2 regions of the Arthrobacter sp. UYNi723 genome follow, and region 2 is predicted to be linked to the other one. Evidence: predicted binding sites of a transcription regulator. Region 2 holds the regulator's gene; the other holds the start of a gene.
What was found. The regulator LexA, encoded in region 2, represses DNA repair genes until DNA is damaged. The targets are predictions, from matches to a motif close to TCGAACANNTGTTCGA.

Region 1 (3,409 bases), on a different contig from region 2:
AGAATGGTGGCCTGTGGGCAACATGGCCGTGGGCTGCTGCTCTCAGGCCGCCTTGACGACCAGCAGCTCGTCCCATTCCGTGGTGTAGCGCGGAGACAGGGCCTCGCGCTTCATGCCCCAGTCGGGCGCCTCGACCATCCCGGCACGGCCCAGGCCAATAGAGCCGGTTCCGAACCTGTCCATGATGTCCCCCAGCAGAGACCCGATGTGTTTTTCCTCGTGCGCGGTGGCAAACATGGGTAGCTGCGGCGCAGCTCCGGCCGGCGACAGATCCATCAGCAACACTCCGGCCCTGGCATACGGCACACCGTCCACGATCCACTGCTCCAGGGCTGAGGTCGCAGCCTTGGTCAGGACTACCGGATCTGCCGTCGGCGCCGGCAGTTTCACGGTCGCAGACGGGAACGAGGAGAACCGTTCGTTGAAGTGGGACGTGCCGGCGAAGCAGGACATCAGCTTGGTCTGCTGGTGGTCCTTCGCCAGCCGGATGGCAGCCTGCTGGGCGTAGATCGCCATCACCTCGTGCATCCTGGCCGCCGAGGTTACCGGCTTCGAGAATGACCTCGAAAAGATGAGCTGCTTCTTACTGGCGATCTCGGTTTCCAGCGGGATGCAGGGGATCTCGTTGAGCTCCATGATCGTGCGCTGCATCAGCACCGAGAACTTCTTCCGCATGACCACGGGGTCTGTCGCCTTGAGATCAGCGATCGTGAAGATCCCCAGGGCGTTCAGCTTCTTCCCGAGCCGCCCGGCAATCCCCCAGATACCTGTCACCGGCACCCGGGCCATGATGTGGTCCCGATGAGGCACAGCAAGCGTGTCGTAGCTGCACACCCCGCCGAGGGCAGGGTTCTGCTTCGCAACCCGATTCACGAACTTCGCCAGGGTCTTCGTGGGGGCAATACCGACACAGACCGGCAGGCCGACGTGCTTGGCCACGGCAGTTTTGATCTCCCGCCCGATGCGCTCCAGCTCGTGTGGCTCGCCCCGCAGCATGGCGAATGCTTCGTCGATCGAATACACCTCGACCAGATAGCTGTAGCGGCCGATCAGCTCCATGACCCTGGAACTCAAATCTCCGTAGAGCTCGTAATTGCTGGATTTCGCAATGAGCTCCCCGAGTCTGGGATCGGCCTTGAGCTTGAACCAGGGGTCGCCGTTTTCGATGCCCAGGGCTTTCGCCTCATTGGATCTGGCGACAACGCAGCCATCATTGTTGGAGAGGACCACCACCGGCTTACCCTCCAGCTTCGGGTCGAAGGCACGCTCACACGAAACGTAGAACGAGTTCACGTCAATGAGGGCCGTCCGCTCGACCCGGCCGCCTGAAAGATCGTGCATCAGACGCGAACCGGCCTAAAGCCGATGGAGGCATCGGGTAACGACGCCCCAGATGCTGAGCTCTGCGAGCTCCGGGACAACAACGTCAGGGTAAGCCGGATTCTCCGCGGCCAGCCTCACGCGTCCGTGCTCCAGCCGCAGCCTCTTGATGGTCAGTTCCCCCTCGATGATCGCGACGACGACGTTGCCGTCGACAGGTGTCAGCGATCTGTCCACGACCAGCTCGTCGCCATCGGAGATGCCAGCGCCGTCCATCGAGTGCCCGGACACCCTGACCAGGAACGTGCTGGTGATGTCATTGATGAGGTGTTTGTTCAGGTCGACGCGGCCGGTGAAGTAATCCTGGGCAGACGGGAATCCGGCCGGCACAGCCACCGAACAGTAGAGGGGCCCGAGCTGGTCCGAGGACCACACATCAAGAGTGGCGAGAACGACAGCGCTCATCGGCCTACTACCTCCCGGGTATTATCGAAACTATGTTCTCCACAGGGTTATCAACATGTGAACATCTATTCGAACAATCATACCGCCGGCCAGCGGGAGCGCGTAGCTTGAAATTGGAGAAGGGGCAGGGTCAGCGGCTGTCGGCCCTCAGCGTGTAGGTCTTCTCAATGACGCCGGAGCCCTCCTGGCCACGAAGCTGCCAGCCCCACCAATACGTCCCCACATGCTTACCGAGCAGCGGCGCATCTTCGGTAAAGGTCTTGAAGTGACCGCGCGCCAAGTGGCGTCTGCCAGTACCGTCCCCGGCGCCACTAATCGCTCCTGCCGAACTCCGGGCGGTCCCATCAATCACGACCTCGTGGAATGCGTCCCCAGTTGGTCCGGGGCCATTCGCCTTGCTGGAGCCACGCTCCCTCAAAGTGACGTTGCGGCAATTCATGAGAGCCAGCGCAAAAAACACCCTGTTCATCGCCTCAACAGCCGGGGCCTGACCCTCCTCGGCATCGAAGCCACTGGTGAACATGCTCTTGGTGTCCCCGAACGGGCCACCGGGATGAAGCACGCTCCGATACACCATGAATTCCATGCCAGTCAGGAAGCCGCGGTCATTGAGCCGGAACCGGACGTCCTGCTCCAGCCGGATCGAGAGCCCGTCCGCGTCCCGGAGATATGCTTCGATCCAGTACTCATGCGGGGCGCCGGTGAAGGGCTGGACCTTGAAGTTGGTACGCGTGGTGCTGCGGTGCACCATCGCCCCGATCCGCCGCACATTTGGGCGCGAGGGCAGCCCTTCCGGGACTTCTGCTTCTATCCACACTGCCTCGGCGCCTGGTCTGACTGGGCCAATGTTCTCGACGAAGGACGCCTGATTTACGCCCGCAGGCAGGAATTCCATCATCTCGGAAGCGTCCACCATGAGCGGGGTGCCGAAGTCCGCAGTATCCAGATAGATGCTGATCTTGGCCCGGTAGATCTTGAAGTGACGCCGCCACTTCTCCGGCATCCGTTTGGTGTTGAACACCATGTTGCTCTTCTTCATGTCTCCCCCATAGCTTTCAAGCTCCAGAGGCAGTCTACGAGACGGTGTGCGGTCACCGCCGCCAGCCATCACCGGCGCTTTTCGACCGGCCGGTACCTGTCACAGAAGGCAGCCAGAGAGTTCTGGAGCAGCGCCATGCTGCCCAGCATGTCCACGGGACGGGAACGGGAGCTGGCGTCTCCATGCAGCCGACTGACCATCCAGGCGGCGAACACGTTGTGAGGAATCTTCAGGTTCATCGCCTGATCAAACAGCCACAGCACCGGTTCGTGAAAGAGCCCGTCTTTGAGCTGGAAGCCCGGGCAGAATGTGTCCTCCCCGATGAACACCCGGACTGCACGGCGCATCGCTTCTGGATTACCCAGTGCCTGAAAATGCGTCTCCAGGTCCGTTGCGGTCGGCAGGGTGAATTCTTCGCGGATGCTGTCCCAGATGCGCTCCGGAACAGCCGGCCAGTAGTGGGGTTCAGCCAACACACTCGACGCAGTAGGCATGGCCGTCCTTCTCGCGCGCTTTCTGCGAACGGTGGCGGACCAGGAAGCAGGAGTAGCAGGTGAACTCATCGTCAGCCTGCGGGATGACCTG
Region 2 (3,409 bases):
CTTCCGTCACGGCCACGCTGATCGCGGCTCGTACGTCCGCCGGGACGCCATGGGTGTTTTCGTTGACGTTCAGCAGGATAGGTACATCCAGCTGCGGGGCACCGTACGGGGTCAGTCCGCGGAGGTTGGTCCGGAGGGGAAGTCTGTTCAGACGCTCTAGCTGGTCATTCACCTGAACAGTTTAGGTCCGAAGCAGACGGCCGGAAAATGTGACGGCCTGCGGCGGCACACGCCCGAGCCTGCAGGCTCTTTACCTGGTGGGGACGAAGAGTTGCTGTCCGGGGACAACGCCCCCGGCGGAAAGGTTGTTCAACTGGGCAATATCCGCGATGACATCACGGGGATCACGCTCGGGCGCCACCGCACTGGCAATGGCCCAGAGTGACTGGCCGGCCTGCACCGTGACCGAGACTGTTGGCGTCAGTGACAGGTCGGCGGCAGAATCGGCGGCCTTTGCCGGGGCGTTGAGGAAACCCGCCAGGGAAAGCAGGATTGCGGCAAGGATCACCAGCGGGATGCCGATGAGGACAATCCGGCCCCTGCGGGTCAGGCGCAGCGGCGGCAACGATTCCCTGCGCTGCCTTGGCGCCGAACCCGACGTCGAAACGGGTGCGGACCACTGCCGCGAGGTGAGGTCCTGCACGGAAATGAGCTGCGGACGCGAGTCCTGCGAAGCAGATATAGCTGACATGAAATGAGCCCTCCTGGACCATACTGTGCTGCCCGGCGCGCCCTCCGCGTCCACTTGCCGGTACCGGCCTGAGCCGTCCATAAATTCGAATATTCGAATCCGCAAGCAACGAGTAGAACACATGTTCGAACTTTGCTTCTTCATTTTTAGCACTTATCAACGAATATTGTCGAGACTCGCTAGAACAAATGTTTGAAAAAGGCCTGTGGCTGGCCTACGTTTGGATCAAAGAACAACCACCTCTGTAGTTGATCAGCAGGGTCTGACAATCAACTCCGACACCAGCCCCGGGGCGTTCCAGGCACCAGCGGCCGGAGCGGAGCCGGACAACCGAAAGGCATTGGCGAACATGGCAGCACCAGCCGCCGAGGGCAAGGCGACACCGCAGCGCCGCCAGCCCCAACGGACCCCCAAGGGGCTCACCGCCCGCCAAAAGAAGATCCTTGAAACCATCCAGCGCTCGGTGAATGACAACGGCTATCCGCCGTCGATGCGTGAAATCGGTGACACCGTGGGCCTGGCGAGTTTGTCGAGCGTGACCCACCAGCTCTCACAACTGGAGAAGCTGGGATACCTTCGCCGGGACCCCAAGCGTCCGCGCGCCATGGAAGTCCTGATGCCGTTGACGCTGGACGGCGGGTCCACAAAGTCCAACGGGACAACCAAGCCCTCAGTGCTGCACGGCATCGGCGGAACGGTCACCGAACTGCCCTCTGCCATGGACACCGCCATGGTGCCTTTGGTGGGCCGGATCGCGGCTGGCGGGCCCATCCTTGCTGATCAGGTGGTGGAAGACGTGATGCCCCTGCCCCGGCAGCTCGTGGGCCAGGGTGAGCTGTTTATGCTGCGCGTGGCCGGCGACTCCATGGTGGACGCTGCCATCTGCGACGGCGACTGGGTAGTGGTCCGCCGGCAGGCAGACGCCTCCAACGGCGATATTGTCGCGGCCCTGCTGGACGACGAAGCCACCGTCAAGACCTTCCGCCAGCGCGATGGCCACACGTGGCTGTTGCCGCAGAACACCCAGTACGAGCCCATCCTGGGCGATCACGCCACAATCATGGGCAAGGTCGTCTCGGTCCTGCGGTCGCTATAGGACGCCAGCCGGCGCTGCACGCGCTGGCTAGGAAGCGCCCTGGTTAGGACGGGCCCTGGCTTGTAGGACCCTCGCAGGATCCGCGTTCAGTCAGGCGCCCTTCCCGGCCAGCCTTTCCAGGGCGGCGAACGCCGTTTTGCGGTCCGTGGTGGGCCAGAACGGTGGCAGCGCGGCGCGGAGGAATCCGGCGTAGCGCTCGGTGGCAAGCCGGGAATCAAGCACGGCCACCACGCCTTTGTCTCCGGTGGAACGGATCAGCCTGCCAGCGCCCTGGGCCAGGCGGATGGCCGCGTAGGTCGCCGATACCGCCATAAAGCCGTTTCCGCCGGCCTGCGCAACGGCGCGGGACCGTGCGGTCATCAGCGGGTCATCCGGCCGCGGGAACGGAATGCGGTCGATCACCACCAGCCGGCATGATCCACCCGGAACATCTACGCCCTGCCACAGGGACATGGTGCCGAACAGGCAGGTATCGGGCTCGTCGGCGAACTGCTTCACGAGGGCCGTCATGGTGGAGTCGCCCTGGCAGAGAATGCTGAGGCCAAGCCGGGGACGCATCGCCTCAGCGGCCTCCTCGGCCGCACGCCGGGACGAAAACAGGCACAGGGCACCGCCGCCGGACGCCCGGATCAGCGCCTCAAGTTCATCGAGGGCCTCCGGCGACGCCCCGCGGCCTGGCTTGGGGAGGTGCCCTGCGACGTAAAGGATCCCCTGCTTGGGATAGTCAAAGGGCGATCCGACGTCGATCCCGGTCCAGCTGGGCGCGCCCTCCCCCACCAGTCCCAAGCCGCCGGCAGCCGGTTCAAAGGCTGAGCCGATGGCAAGCGTTGCAGAGGTCAGCACCACGGTGTGGCCGGCGAAAAGCCCCTCGCGGAGCTTGCCGGCAACGCTGAGCGGCGCGATGTTGACCAGGGCCGGCGCGGACTCGTCGGGCTGCGCATAGCCATGCTGCGGATCGAAGGAACTTGCGCGGGAGAACCACACCACTTCCCGGTTTTCCCGGGCAACAATCAGCCGTTCGCAAAGTTCGAGGATCAGCATCAGGCGTGAGCGCGCGAGCTGCCGGCCGCCGTCGGCCGTTTGGCTGCCGTCACCCTTGGAATCGGACAGGGCAGCGCGGCAGGCCTCACGCAACTGGTCCACGCAGTCCAGCTGTTCGTCGTTGAGGCCGTTGGGGAGCAGCCCGTTGGGCACTCCGGCAAGGGCGAGTTCCAGGTTGGCGGCAGCGGCGTTGAGCGCATCCACGGTGATGGCCGTGTGTTTCCGTGCGCCCGACGCCGCAGCGTGGACCATTGCCACGGAGAGTTGACCCGACACCGCCCCGGTGACGCGGTCCTGCAGTTCGTGGGCCTCGTCCACCACCACAACGTCGTATTCGGGAAGCACTGCCAGGCCTTCAAAGGCGCTGACGGCGAGCATGGCATGGTTGGTCACCACGACGTCGGCCTCGGCGGCGTCGTGGCGCGCCAGTTCGCTGAAGCATTCGGCTGCCATGGGGCATTTTTGGGCCCCCAGGCATTCCATGGACGTCACCGAAACCTGCCGCCAGGCCCGGTCAGTAACGCCGGGCAGGAGTTCGTCACGGTCGCCCGTGGTGGTCTTCTCCGCCCACTCGCGCAGGC

Region 1: a site for LexA is predicted at 1,843-1,858, ahead of ACVWY0_RS05670 (LexA family protein). Genes of this name have one in related genera too.

Annotation. Positions count from the first base shown of each region.
Region 1 covers NZ_JBSRZM010000005.1:95,263-98,671, forward strand. Annotated here, with positions in the region: gene ACVWY0_RS05665 (Y-family DNA polymerase) at 43-1,341, opposite strand; gene ACVWY0_RS05670 (LexA family protein) at 1,357-1,785, opposite strand; gene ACVWY0_RS05675 (hypothetical protein) at 1,916-2,824, opposite strand; gene ACVWY0_RS05680 (hypothetical protein) at 2,893-3,318, opposite strand; gene ACVWY0_RS05685 (DUF4193 domain-containing protein) at 3,290-3,409, opposite strand, start outside.
Region 2 covers NZ_JBSRZM010000024.1:27,226-30,634, reverse strand. Annotated here, with positions in the region: gene ACVWY0_RS17020 (histidinol-phosphate transaminase) at 1-172, opposite strand, end outside; gene ACVWY0_RS17015 (LysM peptidoglycan-binding domain-containing protein) at 251-691, opposite strand; gene lexA (transcriptional repressor LexA) at 1,041-1,787, shown strand; gene ACVWY0_RS17005 (ATP-dependent DNA helicase) at 1,878-3,409, opposite strand, start outside.